Regions from separate parts of the Thioalkalivibrio sp. ALE25 genome, predicted to be linked through region 1. Evidence: predicted binding sites of a transcription regulator. Region 1 holds the regulator's gene; each other region holds the start of a gene.
The links. Region 1 encodes sigma-54, which starts transcription at its own class of promoters, with help from an activator protein. Its sites were predicted from a motif close to TGGCANGNTNCNTGCTT; they were not measured.
Positions count from the first base shown of each region.

Region 2: a site for sigma-54 is predicted at 1,365-1,381, ahead of C996_RS0100280 (TorF family putative porin). Genes of this name have one in related genera too.
Region 3: a site for sigma-54 is predicted at 2,478-2,494, ahead of glnL (nitrogen regulation protein NR(II)). Genes of this name have one in related genera too.
Region 4: a site for sigma-54 is predicted at 2,818-2,834, ahead of C996_RS0106245 (PEP-CTERM sorting domain-containing protein). Genes of this name have one in related genera too.

Region 1 is NZ_KB897925.1:163,229-167,837, reverse strand. It holds gene lptB (LPS export ABC transporter ATP-binding protein) at 1-729, shown strand, start outside; gene C996_RS0100855 (RNA polymerase factor sigma-54) at 819-2,300, shown strand; gene hpf (ribosome hibernation-promoting factor, HPF/YfiA family) at 2,317-2,655, shown strand; gene C996_RS0100845 (PTS sugar transporter subunit IIA) at 2,659-3,126, shown strand; gene hprK (HPr(Ser) kinase/phosphatase) at 3,178-4,209, shown strand; gene rapZ (RNase adapter RapZ) at 4,217-4,609, shown strand, end outside.
Region 2 is NZ_KB897925.1:55,314-59,922, forward strand. It holds gene C996_RS0100270 (amidoligase family protein) at 1-580, opposite strand, end outside; gene folB (dihydroneopterin aldolase) at 654-1,013, shown strand; gene C996_RS0100280 (TorF family putative porin) at 1,436-2,167, shown strand; gene C996_RS0100285 (P-II family nitrogen regulator) at 2,234-2,572, shown strand; gene C996_RS0100290 (ammonium transporter) at 2,608-3,861, shown strand; gene C996_RS0100295 (ATP-binding cassette domain-containing protein) at 4,186-4,609, shown strand, end outside.
Region 3 is NZ_KB897937.1:16,698-21,306, forward strand. It holds gene C996_RS0112150 (TIGR00730 family Rossman fold protein) at 1-303, shown strand, start outside; gene C996_RS0112155 (DUF2782 domain-containing protein) at 303-698, shown strand; gene C996_RS0112160 (hypothetical protein) at 692-1,552, shown strand; gene C996_RS0112165 (DUF4124 domain-containing protein) at 1,665-2,321, shown strand; gene glnL (nitrogen regulation protein NR(II)) at 2,506-3,603, shown strand; gene ntrC (nitrogen regulation protein NR(I)) at 3,603-4,609, shown strand, end outside.
Region 4 is NZ_KB897930.1:26,389-30,997, reverse strand. It holds gene C996_RS0106255 (LysM peptidoglycan-binding domain-containing protein) at 1-283, shown strand, start outside; gene C996_RS0106250 (RND family transporter) at 283-2,541, shown strand; gene C996_RS0106245 (PEP-CTERM sorting domain-containing protein) at 2,924-3,895, shown strand.

The DNA of each region.
Region 1 (4,609 bases):
GCCCGTGATCGCCTGATCGGGCGCGAACTGACCAAGCGCTACGGCCAGCGCACCGTGCTCGACCAGGTGGATGTCGACCTCGCACCGGGCGAGGTGGTCGGCCTGCTGGGTCCCAACGGCGCCGGCAAGACCACCTGCTTCTACAGCCTGGTCGGGCTGATCCGCCCTAACGCCGGGCGCATCACCCTGGGCGGGCACGACATCACCCGCGCGCCCATCCACGTGCGCGCCCGCGCCGGTCTCGGCTACCTGCCCCAGGAGGCCTCGATCTTTCGCCGCCTGAGCGTGTGGGACAACCTGCAGGCCGTGCTGGAACTGCGTCCCGGACTGGACCGCCACGAACGCCGGCGTATCGGCGACGCGCTGATCGAGGAGTTTCAGCTCGAGACCGTGCGCCACAGCCCCGGGATCGCGCTGTCCGGCGGCGAACGTCGGCGCGCCGAGATTGCGCGGGCCCTGGCCGGTGACCCGCAATTCATCTGCCTGGACGAGCCCTTTGCCGGGGTGGACCCGATCTCGGTGGGCGATATCCAGGATGTAATTCGCCACCTTGCAGCGCGCGGCATCGGGGTTCTGATCTCCGATCACAACGTGCGCGAGACCCTCGGGATCTGCCACAGGGCCTATATTCTGAGCGAGGGGCGCCTGCTGGCCGCCGGGACACCCGACGAGCTACTGGCCGACCCCCAGGTGCGCCGGGTCTATCTCGGCGAGAATTTCCGCCTGTGATTCCGGCACGCGCACAACCCGCGCCGGTGCACAAACCACGAGGCAGCATTTAAGATCGCTCTTATGGTCACCCGCGACCCGCACAGCCAATGCTGAAACCCGGCCTGAATCTTCAGCTGGGTCAGACGCTCACCATGACCCCGCAACTGCAGCAGGCGATCCGCCTGTTGCAGTTGTCCACGCTCGAGCTGCAGGTGGAGATCCAGCAGGCGCTGGAGAGCAACCCCATGCTCGAACAGGTGGAAGACGAGGACGACATGGGCGGGGCCGAGCGCCTGGACGCGGAGGGCGAGGTGGTGGAAGGCGACCGCATGGAGGCCACTACCACCAGCGATGACGTGATTCCCGAGGAGCTCACCACCGACAGCCGCTGGGACGACATCTACGAACCGCCGCCCGCCCCCAAGGGCGTGGATGACCGCGACCCGCTGGAAAACACCAGCGACGACGACGGCGAGGGCCTGCAGGACCACCTGCTGTGGCAGCTGCACCTGAGCCACCTGACTCCGCGCGACCAGCGCATCGGCGCGGCCCTGATCGACGCGATCAGCCCCGACGGCTATCTCGAAGGCGACCTCGAGACGCTGGCCGAGACCATCAGCCGCGGCGAGGAAGAGCCCGTCGGCGTGGATGAGGTCGAGGCAGTCCTGCACTGGATCCAGCAGTGCGACCCCCTGGGCGTGGGCGCGCGCGATCTGCGCGAATGCCTGGAGATTCAGCTGCGCGAACTGGCCCCGGACGCCCCCGCCCGCGAGGCCGCCCGGGCGATCCTGGAACACGGCATGGACAGCCTGGGCAAGCGCGATTACAAAGCCCTGCAACGCCAGTCGGGTGTGCGCGACCCGGACGAACTGGCGCGCGCCCTGGACCTGATCCGCACCCTGAACCCGCGGCCGGGCGCGCAGATCAGTGCCGCCACCTCCGAATACGTGGTGCCCGATGTCTACGTGCGCCACACCCCGGAGGGCTGGCGCGTGGAGCTGAACCCGGAAATCGCGCCACGCATCCGTATCAACGACCTCTACGCCGGCATGGTGCGCCAGGTATCGGATGCCCGCGACAGTGCCTTCATGCGCGACCAGCTGCAGGAGGCGCGCTGGTTCCTGAAGAGCCTGCACAGCCGCAACGACACCCTGCTGCGCGTCGCCGAGGCGATTGTCCATCGCCAGCAAGGCTTCCTGGAACACGGCGAGGTCGCGATGCAGCCATTGATCCTGCGCGATATCGCCGAGATCCTGGAGATGCACGAATCGACCATCTCCCGGGTGACCACCCAGAAATACATGCACACCCCGCGCGGGGTCTTCGAGTTCAAGTATTTCTTCTCCAGCCATGTCGGCACCAACGACGGTGGCGAGTGTTCCGCCACCGCCATCCGTGCCATGATTCGCGAATTGATCGACGACGAACCCGCGAACAAGCCGCTCAGCGATGCCCGGCTCGCCCAGATCCTGGCGGACCGGGGCATCAATGTGGCGCGTCGCACCGTGGCCAAGTACCGCGAGGCGATGCACATCCCTTCATCCAGCGAACGCCGGCAGATGGCCTCCATGCCCACCGGCCACAAGTAACCAAGGAGTCCCGACCATGCAGATCAACCTGACCGGCCACCATGTGGACCTCACCGACGCCCTGCGCGACTACGTCAACGAGAAGTTCGCGAAGCTGGAACGCCACTTCGACAAGGTCATCGACGTGCACGTCGTGCTGACCCACGAGAAGACCCAGAACCAGTTCAACAAGGCCGAGGCGAATCTCCAGGTCAGCGGCAATCACATCCACGCGGAGGCCTCCCACGAGGACATGTACGCCGCCATCGACGCGCTGATCGACAAGGTCGACCGCCAGCTGATCAAGCACAAGGAAAAGGTCAAGGATCATCACCGGGCCGAGGGCGCCCAGCGCAACCGTGAGCAGGCCTCCTGACCCATGTCCATTGCCGAGCTGATCACCGCCGAGCGCATCCGCCTGGAGCCGGAATGCTCCAGTCAGAAGCGGGCCCTGGAGGCCCTGTCGGAACTCCTCGCCGGCGGCGGTGATGCCGGCGGACCGGGCAGCACCGCGATCTTCGAGGCCCTGTCCGCGCGCGAAAAGCTGGGCTCCACCGGCCTGGGCCATGGGGTTGCGATCCCCCATGGCCGCCTGGCCGATCTCGAGGCTCCGCGCGTGGCCGTCCTGCGCCTGGAGAGCGGCGTCGACTTCGACGCCATGGACCACGAGCCGGTCGATATCCTGATCGCTCTGCTGGTCCCGGAGGCCGCCACCAGCGATCACCTCGACCTGCTGGCCCAGCTGGCGCGCGGGCTTTCGCAACCGGACACCATTGCCGCCCTGCGCCGGGCCGGCGATGCCGCCAGCCTGGAACAGGAACTCGTCCGCCGCTTCCGCGAGGGCTGATCCCGTGCGCCCCGCACCCTGCCACGCCACCGATCCCCGCCGGCCCTGCTCATGAACGAGGCACTGGGCGAAGGCGGGATTGCCCGCGACATCAACGTGGAGAGCCTGATCCAGGCTATGGGCAACCGCCTGGATCTGCGCTTCGTGCATGGCGAGCACGCCGCCCCCGACCGCAAGCTGGTCGGCGAGGACGGGGATGACCTGCCTCTGGCCGGCCACCTCAACCTGATCCGACCCAACCGCATCCAGGTCATCGGGGACTTCGAGGCCCGCTACATCGCCGGCCTCAGCGACGACCAGCGCAACGACCTGATCCTGGAGATGGCCCGCACCGGCACCACCGCGGTGATCTTCGCCGAGGACACCTGCCCGTTCTCGGAGATGCCCCATGCCCCGCAGGAGGCGCTGCCGCTGATCCTGTGCTCCAGCACCAGCAGCCACGAGATCATCGCGCTGCTGCGCTACTTCCTGCAGCAGCGTCTGGCGCACTTCGAGGTGCGCCATGGCGTGTTCATGGAGATCCTCGGCATCGGCGTCCTGATCAGCGGGGCCTCCAGCGTCGGCAAGAGCGAGGTGGCGCTGGAGCTGATCTCGCGCGGGCACCGCCTGATCGCCGACGATGCCCCCGAGTTCGCGCGCATCGCCCCCGACATCGTGCGCGGTCACTGCCCGGCCCTGCTCCAGGACCTGCTCGAGGTACGCGGCCTGGGGGTGCTGAACATCCGCGCGATGTACGGCGACTCCGCAATCAAGGGCGGCAAGTACCTGCGGCTGATTATCGACCTGCGCGATCACGGCGAGCCCTCGCCGGTCCCCGACGACCGGCTGAACGGGCGCCGCGGCGAGATCGACATCCTCGGCCTGCGGATTCCGCTGATCAGCCTCCCGGTGGCGCCGGGTCGCAACATCGCGGTGATGATCGAGGCCGCCGTGCGCAACCACATGCTGCACATGCAGGGCTACATCGCCGGGGATGACCTGCGCGCCCGCCAGCGCCGGCAGATGAGCGGCGAGGCCGAGGAGCCGCCCTACCACCGGGCCGTGCCCGCCACGACCGTCCCTAACCCGGACCCGGAGGGCTGAGTCCGCCATGCGCCTGCTGATCGTCAGCGGTCTGTCCGGATCCGGCAAGACCGTCGCCCTGCACACCCTGGAGGACGCGGGCTATTTCTGTGTGGACAACCTCCCGCTGCCGCTGCTGCCGGACCTGATTCGCCAGGTGCGCCAGGGCCACTACGACACCGAGGGCGATCGCCACCTGGCGGTCGGCGTCGACGTGCGCAGCGGGCTGGAGGCCCTGAAGGGGTTTGCCAGCCTGCTGGCCGGGCTACGGGCGGAGGGCCTGCAGGTGGAGGTCCTGTTCCTGCAGGCCTCAAGCGACGTACTGCTGCGGCGCTACCACCTGACCCGGCGGCGTCACCCGCTGGCGCGCGATGGCGTGCCCCTGGTGGAGGCCATCGACCGCGAACGCGAGTGGCTGGGC
Region 2 (4,609 bases), 110 kb from region 1:
CCGCCGCTGTGAGCACTTCCACCATCAGCAGGAAGCTGCGCAGGATTGCCAGCAGCCACTCGGCATCGGTGCGGTGCACCTCGATATTGATCTGCAGACCGAAGGCATAGAGAAACGAGCGTTCGGTACCCAGTGCGCCGGCCTGCTGCAGGGCGGCGCGCACCCGGTCCAGGCGGGGAAGGTCAGCCGTCGCGATCGGCGGCGCCACGATCTCGTGCGGTACCAGGCGGCCCGCGGCGTCCGCGAGCCAGCGTTCCAGCGCGGCCTCGTCGGAGTCGTCCAGCTCGATGCCCAGGCGCGCGAGGTGTTCGCGGTAGCCGCGGTCCTTCAGTACCCGGGCGTCCAGCTCCAGTTGGAAGTCGCCGACGTCCGTGTCGCGCACATGGAAGACGAAGGCGCTGTCCGACTCGATATGCCCCCCGAACTCGTCTTTCACGGTCTCGGCCATCGTCTCCAGCGACACCCCGGCCATCTCGATCTCCACGCCGATGCGCCGGGGTGCGCCCTCCGGATTGGCGGGCCAGGGGAGTTCGTGAAAGGGCTCGCTCATGCGTGTCTCGGAGTAATCGGGAGTCACCATGATAGCGGCTCGGTGTACCTCATGCGGCCCGGGCAGTAGGATAGGCGCCGACCTACAGGAGCCCGCCGAACCCATGGATCGAATCTATCTGCGCGACCTCGAGATTGATGCCGTTGTTGGCGTCTACGACTGGGAACAGCGCATCCAGCGCCGCCTGCGATTCGATATCGAACTGGCGGCCGATACCCGCATCGCCGCCTACTCCGGCGAGATCGGCGACACCGTCGACTACGAGGCGGTGGCCAACGCCGTGCGTGCCATCGTCACGCGCGAGCCGCATGCCTTGCTGGAATCCCTGGCCGAGGAGATCGCCGAGGCCCTGATGGCCCAGTTCGGCACGCCCTGGCTGCGCATCAAGCTCGGCAAGCCCGGCGCCGTGCCCGGCGTGCGCGAGGTCGGCATCGAGATCGAACGCGGTAGCCTTTCCTCGTAAACCCGCGCCGGCGACGGGGCGCTGCCCCGGTCGGCGCCACCCCCCTGCCGTGCTGTGTCATCGCGGGTCGCGAGGCGACGTGGCGATCTGCAGGGCAGGGAGGTGTTCGCCGTACGTCCCGCATGGCCGCGTGTGCGTTGGTCGCGCCTGTCCCCGCCTCGATTTGCCTCTCCAACCCCGCCACTCGCCGAAGGACTGAACCTTCCGGAATCCCGTACATGGTTCACAGTCCTCGGTCTCCGCACGTTTTTGGTGCGTGTGCACTTTTAGTGCGCACCAAATAAAGGCAAAAGCCCGTGGTTGGGCCGCAACAGGTGTTGCGAAAAGCCGATTTTGCTCCCTTTTGGTACTTGGCACAGCCCGTGCAAGGACCGGGTGTCGACTACGCGACACTCGATTGACCAATCTGGGAGATGACCAACATGAAGAAGTTCACCCGTTCCGCGCTGGCCGCTGCTGTCCTCACCGTAGGCTCCACCGGTGGCGTCGCCTTTACCTCCACCGCCGCCGCGGAGCTGTCCGTGAACATCGGCGCGGTGTCCAATTACTACTTCCGTGGTTTTTCCGAAACCGACGACGGTGCTGCCGTTCAGGGTGGTATCGATTACGAGCATGCCTCTGGTTTCTACGTGGGAACCTGGGTATCGAATGTTGACTTTGGCGTCGACGAGGGGAATGAAGATCAAACAAGCTACGAAATGGATCTTTATCTTGGATTTGCCGACGCGTTCGACAATGGGTTCGGCTACGACGTCGGTTACATCTATTACGCCTATCCGGATGCCCGAGACGATACCGGTTCCCTGAGTGCCGACTTCGGCGAGATCTATGGTGAGGTCAGCTTCGATACGGGCGTTGTGGGACTGTACGGCGGTATGGCCTACGTCGTTCACGACAGCGATGACTCGGCCCTGGAAGACGACGACATGTACTTCTACGCCGGCCTGGATGTCCCGTTCATGGACGTCTACAGCGCCGGCTTCCTGGTAGGTCGCACCAGCTTCGACGATTCCAACGCCGAAAACTACACCCACTACACCGCCAGCCTGACCCGTGATGCGGGCGACTGGGGCGAGTTCAGCTTCAATCTCGAGTATGTCGACGAGACCGACGAAGACCTGGGCGCCTGGGTGGGCTGGTCCAAGACCTTCTGATTCCGCATTACCGCCTAAAGCAACAGCGGGTCCGCCAGATGGCGGGCCCGACTACAGGAGTCTGACATGAAGATGATTACCGCCGTAATCAAGCCGTTCAAGCTTGATGATGTTCGCGAGGCGATCTCGGAGATCGGCGTACAAGGGATGACCATGACCGAAGTAAAGGGTTTTGGTCGCCAGCGCGGTCATACCGAGCTCTATCGCGGTGCCGAGTACGTGGTCGATTTTCTGCCCAAGGTGAAACTGGAAGTGGCTGTCGACGAGAACCTGGTCGATCAGGTGGTCGAGGCCATTTCCAAGTCTGCCAGCACGGGCAAGATCGGCGACGGCAAGATCTTTATCACACCGGTGGAGCAGGTCGTGCGTATTCGCACGGGCGAGACCGGCCCGGAAGCCCTTTAAGGCCTCCGTCTTCCATCGAATGAGGAATTTCAATCATGGAAATTGAACAGCAAGTTGTCGAACTCGCCTACGCAATGGACACCTTTTACTTTCTGGTGGCCGGCGCGCTGGTGATGTGGATGGCCGCGGGCTTTACGATGCTCGAGGCTGGTATGGTGCGCACCAAGAGTGTGGCCGAAATTGCAACGAAGAATATCGCCCTGTATTCGATCGCCAGCATTATGTACATGCTGATCGGTTACAACATCATGTACAGCGACGGCCTGAGCTCTATCATCCCGGGCCTGGGCTTCCTGATCTCGGGCGACAACGCGGTCGCGGACGTACTGGGTAGTGGTGGCGACATCTACTACTCTGATCGTGCCGACTTCTTCTTCCAGGTCGTGTTCGTGGCCACCGCGATGTCCATCGTCTCGGGTGCCGTGGCCGAGCGCATGAAGCTGTGGGCCTTCCTCGCCTTCGCGGTCGTCCTGACCGGCTTCATCTACCCGATCCAGGGCTTCTGGAGCTGGGGTGGCGGGATCCTCGACCAGATCGGCTATCTGGACTACGCCGGTTCCGGCATCGTCCACTTCACGGGTGCCGCTGCCGCGCTGGCCGGTGTGCTGCTCCTCGGGGCGCGCAAGGGCAAGTACGGCAAGGATGGCCAGATCAACGCGATCCCGGGCTCCAGCATGCCGCTGGCCACCCTGGGTGTGCTGATCCTGTGGCTGGGCTGGTTCGGCTTTAACGGTGGTTCCGAGCTGAAGGTCTCCGACATCGAGTCCGCTAACGCCGTGGCCGCCGTGTTCGCCAACACCAACTTGGCCGCGGCCGGGGGTGTGGTCGCCGCTCTGATCACGACCCGTCTGGTGTTCGGCAAGGCGGACCTGACCATGGCGCTGAACGGCGCGGTCGCGGGCCTGGTGTCCATCACCGCCGAGCCGCTGATGCCCAGCCCGTTCCTGGCGATGATCATCGGTGCCATCGGTGGCGTGATCGTGGTCTTCTCGATCGTCGCGCTGGACAAGCTGAAGATCGACGACCCGGTCGGCGCGATCTCCGCGCACGGTACCGCCGGTATCTGGGGTGTGATGGCGGTCCTGCTGTCCAACCCGGACGCGACCTTCTTCGGCCAGATCGTGGGCCTGCTTGCCATCTTCGCCTTCGTCTTCGTGGCCAGCCTGATCGTCTGGGCCATCCTCAAGGCGGTGATGGGTATCCGCCTGAGCGAAGAGGACGAGGATGTGGGCGCCGACATCGCCGAGTGCGGTCTCGAGGCCTACCCGGAGTTCACCGGGAAGCAATAAACCCTCGTTAACCTGAACCGGGGTCGGGCCACAGGCCCGGCCCCAACATCGTCTCCTCCGACGCCGACAAGACAGTCTCCCAGGACTTGGATGTTGGCCTTTGGGCGCCCCTCCCCGGGCGCCCTTTTTTGTTTCCCGAGCTGTGGGAGCGGGCTCGCCCGCGAAGCCCCTGCCTGCGCCCGATAGTGCGATCGACATCCGCAGAGGCACCCCTCACGGCGGACCGTTCGTCTCGCAGCAAGCAGCGCCTGCCCGTCCGGCCATTCATCCCGCCGCCCCGGCTTCGGTTACGATCGCCATTTCGCCGCACCGGAACCCTGTCGCATGGATCGCCTGCTGGATGTTCGCCAACTGAAAACCGCCCATCTGGGCCCGCTGGATCTGGCGCTTCAGCCCGGGGAGCTGGTGCAGGTCACGGGCGCCTCCGGTTCCGGAAAATCCCTGCTGCTGCGGGCCCTGGCCGACCTTGACCCCAATACGGGGGAGGTGATGCTGAACGGGCAACCGCGGGACGCCATGGCGCCGGTCGACTGGCGCCGGCGCGTGGCGTACGTACCGGCGGAGACTGCCTGGTGGGGCGAGCGAGTGGACGAGCACCTGCCAGCAAATTTCGCCCGCCCGGCGGCCCTGCACCTGCTGGAGCAGGTCGCCTTGCCCGAGGCCTCTCTAGGCTGGGAGGTCGAACGTCTCTCCAGCGGCGAGAAGCAGCGCCTGGGGCTGGTGCGCGCGCTGCTGAACCAGCCGCGCG
Region 3 (4,609 bases), on a different contig from region 1:
GCCTACGTGGTGCTGCCCGGGGGCTTCGGGACGCTGGACGAGCTGGCGGAGATCCTGACCCTGGTGCAGACCGGCAAAACCCGGCGCATCCCGGTCGTGCTGGTGGGCAGCGAATTCTGGAAGGGCCTGCTCGACTGGTTCCGGGATACGCTCGTGGAGCAGGGCACCATTGACGAGGAAGACCTCCAGCTATACTCGCTGGTAGATTCACCGGAAGACGTGGTGGACGTGATCTTCGAGTACTACGAGGCGCGCAGCTTCGAGCCGTCCGCGGAAGAAAAGAAACGACTGATGGAACTGTGATGATGACCTCGATGCGTGCGAGCCTGCCCCTGTCGCTGCTGGCGGCCCTGCTGCTGGTCTCCGGCGCGGCGCTGGCGCAGGAAGAACGCGAGTGGGGGGGTGCCCCGCCGCCGCCGGAACTTGAAGAGGGTGCGGATCCGCCGCCCCCGGTGCTGGATGAACGCGCCCGCGAACAGCGCTCGCTGGAGGACGCCGACATCATCATCATCGAGCGCGACGGCGAGACCCGGCGCGAATACCGCGTGGGTGGCGAGCTGGTGATGGTCGAGGTCACGCCCGCCGTGGGCCCGACCTACTACCTGATCGACACCACGGGCGACGGCACGCTGGACGGTCGTCGCAACGAGCTGGATCCCAATTTCGTACCCCCCTCCTGGGTGATTTTCCGATGGTAGAGAACGAATCCGAGACCCGGGCCTGCGCCGATTCGACCGGCCTGGCCCTGACCCATGGCCCGAGCGGCCTCGAACTGGATGGCCGGCCGGTGCAGTGTCTGCGCCTGGCAGCCGCCGTGGCCCCGGCGCTCGAATCCGCGCTCGGCGAGGTACCTGGCGGCTGCGGTCGCGTGATCGGCCGGGGTGCGGATCCCGATTCTGGTGAGGTCCTGCTGGTGCTGGAGCGCGGTCAGGCGCCGCAGGGCGCGGTTGCGGCCGAGGGGCCCGGCAGTCTGGAGGCCCTGGGTGAGCGCGCCGCCGACTGGCAGGGGCGTCACACGGCCGGGGCCTTGCCCGTCGGCGAGGGCTACCGGCGCGGGGTGCTGCAGCAGCAGATGCGCGAGCGCGCCGATGCGATGGCGTCTACGCTGGATGCCGAGTCCCGGGCGATCCTGGACGCCGAGCTGCACCACCAGGGGCTCTACCGTTTCGAGGACCTGCCGCTGGCGGGAAGCTACTGGCAGTCCGTGCGCATCTACCCGGAAGGTGCCGGTCTTGCCGATCTGGTGATCCCGCCCGCGCCGGTACCGGCCTTCTGGCAGCTCGCGCGCATCGCCCTGGCGCTCGCCGTGGACGCCTCCGGACAGCCGGATGCCGATCGGTACCGGGCCGTGCTGGCCGGGTTCAATGCCCGGCGGCCACTGACTGCAATCGAACGCGGGGCGGCGCCCACGATGCTCCGCCTGGCCGCGCTGGATGACTGGCTGTCCGCGCTGGAGTCGGGAACGGCCGCGGCGGCCGAGCGGGATCGCCTCGCGACCCTGCAGGCCGATGCGGCGCGGCTACAGGGCGTCTGGGTTCGCGCGGCCGCCTGATCCCGGCTGGCCCGTGCCGGTGGCGCGGGACCTTCCGGGCTTGTGGTGGTCCGAACGTACGAGGGAGGCGGCGGGCCCGCAGCCGCGCTGCTTCATCCAAGGAGGAAGGCCCATGTTCCGAACCACGCTCTGGCTGGCCTTGCCGCTGGCTGTCCTTCTCGCCCCGGCGCTTGCGAGTGCCGACGTCTACCGCTGGACCGACGATCAGGGCAATGTCCATTTTGGTGACCGTCCGCCCGAGGGGCGCGCCAGCGAGCCCGTGGACGTGCGCGAGCCCATGCGCGCGGTCCCGCTGGAAGGCGCGCGGGAGATTCTCGAACGGCCCGTGCGGCCCCGCGGTCAGCCGGAGGCGGAGGGTGTGTACACGCGGGTCGCAATTGCCCGTCCGGAGGACGGTTCGGGGGTGCGCGCGAACGACGGCAATGTGAGCGCCGAGCTGGATCTCGAGCCAGCGCTGGATGCCGACGCGGGCCATCGCGTGATCTGGGTGCTGAACGGCGAGGAGGCGGGCGAGGGCCAGTCGCCCACGGCGACCTTCGAGGGGCTGAACCGCGGCGAGCATACGCTGCAGGCCCGGATCGTGGACGCATCCGGCGAGGAGCTGGGGGCGAGCGCGCCCATCGAGTTCAACGTGCTGCGGATGGCCATTCCGCGCGAGCAGCAACAGCAGCAGCGGCCGCAGCAATTCCCGCCCGGGGGTGCGCCGCAGGCGCCCAGGGCCCCGCAGGCGCCCCGAGCGCCCCAGCCGGTGACGCCGGCCCCGAACTGATAACTTCGATCTCTGCACTGAAATAGTGCGACAAAAGCCCCATGATGGTGCTATCATTGCACCATCATGGGGCGTTTTAGGTTCTGGGGGGTGGCGATTCGGCTGCGTTTTGTGACCGTGCCCCCGGCTTCGGCGCCCCGCCGGGCGATTCCCCCTTGGCGCGATTCCTGCTTGAGGCCTCTTGATGACCACGCCCGCTTCCAATTCCGGCCCGGCCACCCCGCCCTGGTGGGACGACCTCTCGACGGCCGTGCTGGTGACCGATGCCGAGCTTTGCCTGCTGAGCATGAACAGCGCCGCCGAGGTGCTGCTCGGTCTCAGTCGCGAACGCATCGTCGGGCATGGTCTGGGCCAGTGGCTCAAGCTGGACCGGAATCTGTCCAGCCGCCTGCGCTCGGCGCTGACGCTGGATCAGCCGATCACCCTGCGCGCGCGCCAGATGGAGCCGCTGCGGGCCGAAAGTTTCCTCGCCGACGTGGTCATCACCCCGCTCCATGGCGAGGGCGACAAGCCGGGGCAGTTGCTGTTCGAGCTGAATGCGATCGATCGCCACGAGCGCATCAGCCGCGAGGAGCAGTTGCAGAAGCAGCAGGCGATCACCCGCGCGGTGACCCGGGGGCTGGCCCACGAGATCAAGAACCCGCTAGGGGGGCTACGGGGGGCGGCGCAATTGCTTGCCAGCGAGCTGGACGACTCGGGCCTGAAGGAATACACCCAGATCATCATTCGCGAGGCCGACCGGCTGCGCAGCCTGGTTGATCGCATGCTGGGGCCGAACAACCTGCCGCGACGCGAGCCCGTCAACCTGCACGAGGTGCTGGAGCACGTGCGGGGCCTGGTCAGTGTGCAGCTGCCGCTGGGTCTGAAGATCCGCGGCGACTATGACCCCAGCATCCCGGACGTGCAGGCCGATCGCGACATGCTGGTGCAGGCGATCCTGAATCTGGTGCAGAACGCGGTGCATGCGCTGGAGGACGGGGGCGAGATCACCCTGAGCTCGCGCATCCTGCGCCAGTACACCATCTCCGGCCATCGCCACCGCCTGGTCGCCAAGCTGAGCGTGCGCGACAACGGGCCCGGTATCCCGGAGGAGATCCGCGAACGCATCTTCTTCCCCATGGTGACCGGCCGCGCCGCCGGGACCGGGCTCGGGTTGCCCATTGCCCAGAGCCTGGTCCAGCTGCACGACGGTCTGATCGAATGCCATTCGCGCCCGGGGGCGACCACGTTCGACATCCTGCTGCCCCTTGAACCCCCGAAGGCCCGGGAGGCCAGGAAGTGATGGAGCCCACTGTCTGGATTATTGACGACGACGACTCGATTCGCTGGGTGCTGGAACGCGCCCTCCAGCGTCACGCGATCGCGGTGCGCGGCTTCGAGACCGCGGACGCCGCCTGGGCGGCGCTCGACCGGGACCCGGTGCCGGACACCATCGTCGCCGATATCCGCATGCCGGGACTGAATGGCCTGGACTTCCTCGCGCGCATGCAGACGCGCCCCGATCCGCCGCCGGTGATCATCATGACAGCCTTCTCCGATCTGGAGAGCGCCGTGGGCGCCTACCAGACCGGGGCCTTCGAGTACCTGCCCAAGCCGTTCGATGTGGACGAGGCCGTGGCCCTGGTGCAGCGGGCACTGGAGGCGCGGCGCGCCGGGCAGGACAACGGCACCGCTGGCCCCGAGATCGAGGAGACCCCGATCATCGGCGAGGCCCCGGCGATGCAGGAGATGTTCCGCGCCATCGGCCGCCTGTCGCGCAGCAACATCACCGTGCTGATCAACGGGGAGTCGGGCACCGGCAAGGAACTGGTCGCCCGTGCCCTGCACCAGCACAGCCCGCGCGCCGATCAGCCGCTGATTGCCCTGAATACCGCGGCCATCCCCAAGGATTTGCTGGAGAGTGAACTGTTCGGCCACGAACGTGGTGCGTTTACCGGCGCCAACCAGAGCCGCAAGGGCCGTTTCGAACAGGCCGATGGCGGCACGTTGTTCCTCGACGAGATCGGCGACATGCCGTTCGACCTGCAGACCCGACTGCTGCGCGTGCTGTCCGATGGCACCTTCTACCGCGTGGGTGGCCATACGCCGATCCGGGTGGACGTGCGCATCATCGCCGCGACCCACCAGGACCTAGAGGAACGCGTGCGCGCGGGGCTGTTCCGCGAGGATCTGTTCCACCGTCTGAACGTGATCCGGATCCATGTGCCGTCCCTGCGCGAGCGCCCGGAGGACATCCCGCTGCTGGTGCAGCATTTCATGGCCGAGGTGGCGCAGGAACTGGGGGTCGA
Region 4 (4,609 bases), on a different contig from region 1:
GCACCTGCTGAACGCCGGCGACATGCTGGATGCGCGCGAAAGCTACTTCCTGACCGGAGAACTGGAGAGCCCGTTTGCCGACTACAACTGGCGGGCACGCCTGCGCTATTCGATCGGGCTCAACCGCCGCGACGTCTATCTGAACCCGGAACTGGCATGGATCGCCCGCGAACCCATGGAATTCTATATCGGCCTGCACTGGCTGGACGGGGCCGAGGGCACGGCCGGGGGCTTCTACCGCGATAACCGCATGCTCGTCACCGGCTGGCGGGGGCAGTTCTGATGCGCTGGCTGCTGGGGCGCCCGCGACTGGCACTGGGCATCCTGGCCCTGCTGCTCCTCCTGCCCGGCCCCGTTCTCCTGCAGGTCAACCTGGATAACGCCCCCGAGTCCTATTTCCCCGAGGACGCCGCGGCCGTCACCTTCGATCGCGAACTGCGCGAACGCTTCCCTCAGGATCAGGTACTGGTCGGCCTGTTTACCGGCAGCGAGCTGTTCGAGGCCGATTTCCTGCAACGCATCGACGCGCTGGTGCGCGACATGGAGGCCGATCCGAGCGTCGAACGGGTCCTGTCGGTCACCACCCTGGACCACATCCGGGCCACGACCGACGGCTTCACCGTGGACCGCCTGGTGGACGGCCGCGCGCTGAACGAGCGCACGGCCGATGAATGGCGCGAGCGGGTCTTGCGCGACCGCTTCGCCCCCGGCCTGGTGGCCGGCCCCGGCGGCGAGGCGCTGGCGGTGGTTGTGCGCCCGCACGCGCTGGAAAACAGCCTGCAGCGCCTGCAGCTGGAACGCCTGCTCCGCGACCGGATCGCCGAGCACGACCTGGAAGGCGATCTGACCGCCATCGCCGGCCATATCGCCCTGGATGTCGCGCAGCTCCGGGCGATGGTCAAGGACCTCGCCTTCCTGGTTCCGGGCACCATGACCATCAGCCTCCTGCTGCTGTGGTGGCTGTTCCGGCGCCCGCTGGTGGTCGTGCTGTCCGCTTCCACGATCAGCGCGGTCACCGGGCCCGCGATCGCCCTGCTGATCCTGCTCGACCGGCCGTTCACACTGATCTCCGCCATCCTGCCGCCCCTGCTGACCGCATTGACGGTGGCGATGCTGATGCACTTCTTCAACGCCCTGCTGCATGCCGCGCAGCGCGGCCACCGGGGACGCGCCCGCGTGGAGGCGGCGCTGGCCGCCGTGGCCCGTCCCACCGCGTTCATGGCGCTGACCACCGCGGCGGGGCTGGCGTCGCTGCAGGTCAGCAGCATCCGGCCGATCGAGACCTTCGGTCTGATCGGGGCCTTCGGCGTGCTGCTCGCCGCGGCGGTCGTGCTGCTGCTCCTGCCGGCGATCATGGTGCGCTGGGATCGCGGCGACTGGCTCGCCCCGCAGCGCGGCCTGCGCCTGCTCGACCGCTTCACCGCGCTGGCGGCACACCTGGCGATCCGCCGCGCCGGCTGGGTCCTGCTGGCCACCGCCATCCTGGTGGCCCTGGCGATCCCACAGATCCGGCAAGTCGAGGTCGAAACCGATCTCTACGCCTTCTTCGACGACGACCACTCGATCACCCAGGCGACCCGCGCGGTGGAGCGCGAACTCTCCGGGGTAATGGCGCTGGAGGTGGTGTTCGACGGGCCGGACTGGGACAGCCTGCAGGACCCGGAACGGATGCTGGCCATCCAGCGCGTGCAGGACTGGCTGGACCAGCGCCCCGAGGTGGACTACAGCCTGTCCCTGCCGGATCTCGTCGCCGAGATGCACTGGGCCTTCAACGAGGAAGACCCGGCCTTCCGGCGCATCCCGGACGACCCCAACCTGGTCGCCCAGTACCTGTTCATCTACGACGGCCGCGACCTGTTCGATGCCGTCGACCGCGACTTCGAACGCAGCCGCATCCTGCTCAACCTGAACGCCCACGGGGCGCGGGCCATCAACGCACTGATGGACGATCTGCGCGACCACCTGGAGGCCAACCCGCCGGCCGACCTGGAATGGGACATGGCCGGGATGGCCCGACTGTTCGCGGACCAGGAGCGGTTACTGATCGAGGGGCAGCTGCACAGCCTGTATGCCGTGGCCGCGATGATCACGCTTCTGATGCTGCTGATGTGGCGCTCGATCCCGCTGACCGTCCTCAGCATGATCCCCAACCTGGCACCGGTGGCGATGATCTTCGCCCTGATGGGCCTGCTCGGCATCTGGCTGGACATGGCCACGGCCATGATTGCCAGTGTCGCCATCGGGATCGCCGTGGACGACACCATCCACGTCCTGCACAACTATCGTCAGCGCCGCGGGCGGGGCAGCCCGGTTGCCTGGGCGCTCGCCCGCAGCTTCCGCCGCAGCGGGCGCGCGATCACCGCCACCACCATCGTGCTGGTGGGCCAGTTCCTGCTGCTGGCCCTGTCCGACTTCCAGCCCACGGCCGCCTTTGGCTGGCTGACCGCCTTCGGGCTGATCGCGGCCCTGCTGTTCGACCTGCTGGTCCTCCCGGCCCTGCTGGTCGTCGGGCACCGGCTCGCGCGGGCCCGCGCGGCCTGACCGAGCCCCCGGTCGCGCCTCTGGCGGCCGGCCTGTCGAGATGCTTTACAAGCCAAGTAATCCGAACAACCCTCTGTTTTTGCACATTCTTTACCGGTTTCTCCGGTTTCGGGCGTCCTGACGGCCTCATCCAGCCGGCCCGCTCGTCGACACCCTTTACAGTTCCCCGGCCACAAGACCCTCCTGCGATCACGCGGTCCATGGCCCATCAGCTGACCCTCAATTTAATACTTTACTTTCAATGCCTTGTGAGCCCTCCGCCCCGAGCCCGGAAATTGGCACGGAGCCTGCTTTGTATTCAACCGAAAGCAACAGACACGGCCACCAGGCCAGACCCCGGCGATGGTTGAATCGCTGTAAATTGAGCATCAGGAGAGCCCCAATGAACGCGAAAAAAGTACTTCTCGCTTCGCTCTTTGTCGGCATGTTCGCCGCCGGCGCGAGCACGGCGACAGCGGCAGAGATCATCGACTTCGACATCAACCTCGACGCCACCACGAACTACAGCGGTTCGGTCGAAAACGTCCGCCGCATCCAGTTCGACCTGAACACCCAGACCTTCCAGTACGTTCAGGACCCCGGCAACCCGGTCCAGGTCGGCGATGTGTTCTATGACCGTGGCTACGGCGATGCCTCGTCCTACCGAACCTCGCTCGGCGGAAATGCTTCCCAGACCGGGCCTGACTTCCTTGGCACCACATACTCCATGGGGCTCATCTGGGATGAACTGCGCGGGGTGGTCACCGGCACAAACACCGTCGGCGGCAACTACGTGGTCAACGCCAACTACACCTCGGTAGGCACCGACAACTTCCAGCTCTTTGTCTCTGCTCCGAACACCGGTTTCGGCCAGGACTATGAAGCGGCGCAGGCCCACTACAGTGCCGGCGAACAGGTGATGGAACTGGCCCTGAAGTCCGGGAACAGCATCCTGGAGTTCGACAGCGCCGGCGGGGACTTCATCGAAGGGACCTTCACCTTCGAATTCCAGGTCGTGAACGTACTGCCGGGCTTCTGGTTCACCGCCGACGGCATCGACTTCGCCGATCTGCTGGAGGACGAGGAAGGCGCCCCGACGTTCATCGTCTCGGCCTTCGCCAGCGCCGGCACCATCCAGGAACCGGGTCCCGTGACCTTCTTCGGCGATGACGCCAACAACGTCTACGGCGACGAGCGCGAAGGGCAAAGCCTCTTCAGCGAAACCCAGTCCACCCATGACGGCAGCCTGCGCTTCGCGGTGCCGGAGCCGGGTACCCTGGCGCTGATGGGCCTGTCCCTCCTGATCCTGGCGGGCTTCATCGGCGTCGGTGGCATGCGCCGCCGCTCCAACAGCACCCAGCGCCAGGCCGCATAACACGCACCACCAACAGCCTTGGTGGCCACCCCCCCCTGTGGGGTCACCGAGTTAAGGGCTCCCTCCGCGGAGCCCTTTTTTCTGCCCGCCCTCCGGCCATACGCCAGACCAACACCCTGGATGCCCTACCCCCAAGGTTCCCCCCCGGTCATCCCAACCACAGCGTTCCCCCAGACCCCGTCATCCCGGCCGCAGCGTCCCCCCACACGCCGTCATCACGGCCGCAGCAAAGCGGAGCGCCGGGATCTCCCGTCCCTGCCACCGACGCCGTGCAGGCCCCGGAGATCCCGGATAACCGCTACGCGGTTTCCGGGATGACGAACAGGGAGGTGCGCGGTGGAAACATCCTTGTAGGAGCCTGCTTGCAGGCGAAGCCCCTGCCAGAGTCGGGCACGGGCAGGAGCATTCGCCTGCAAGCAGGCTCCCACAGGGGTCAAGGGGTCACATCAGGACATCCGGATTCCCCACCGCTGCACTCCCCCACACTCCGCCATCCCGGCCGTAGCGAAGCGAAGAGCCGGGATCTCCCACCCCCGCCACCGACGCCGCGCCAGCCCCCGGCAGATCCCGGCAGATCCCGGATAACCGCTGCGCGGTCTCCGGGATGACGACAGCGAGGTGCGCGGTGGAAACATCCTTGTAGGAGCCTGCTTGCAGGCGAAGCTCCTGCCAGAGCCGGACGCGGGCAGGGGCATTCGCCTGCGAGCAGGCTCC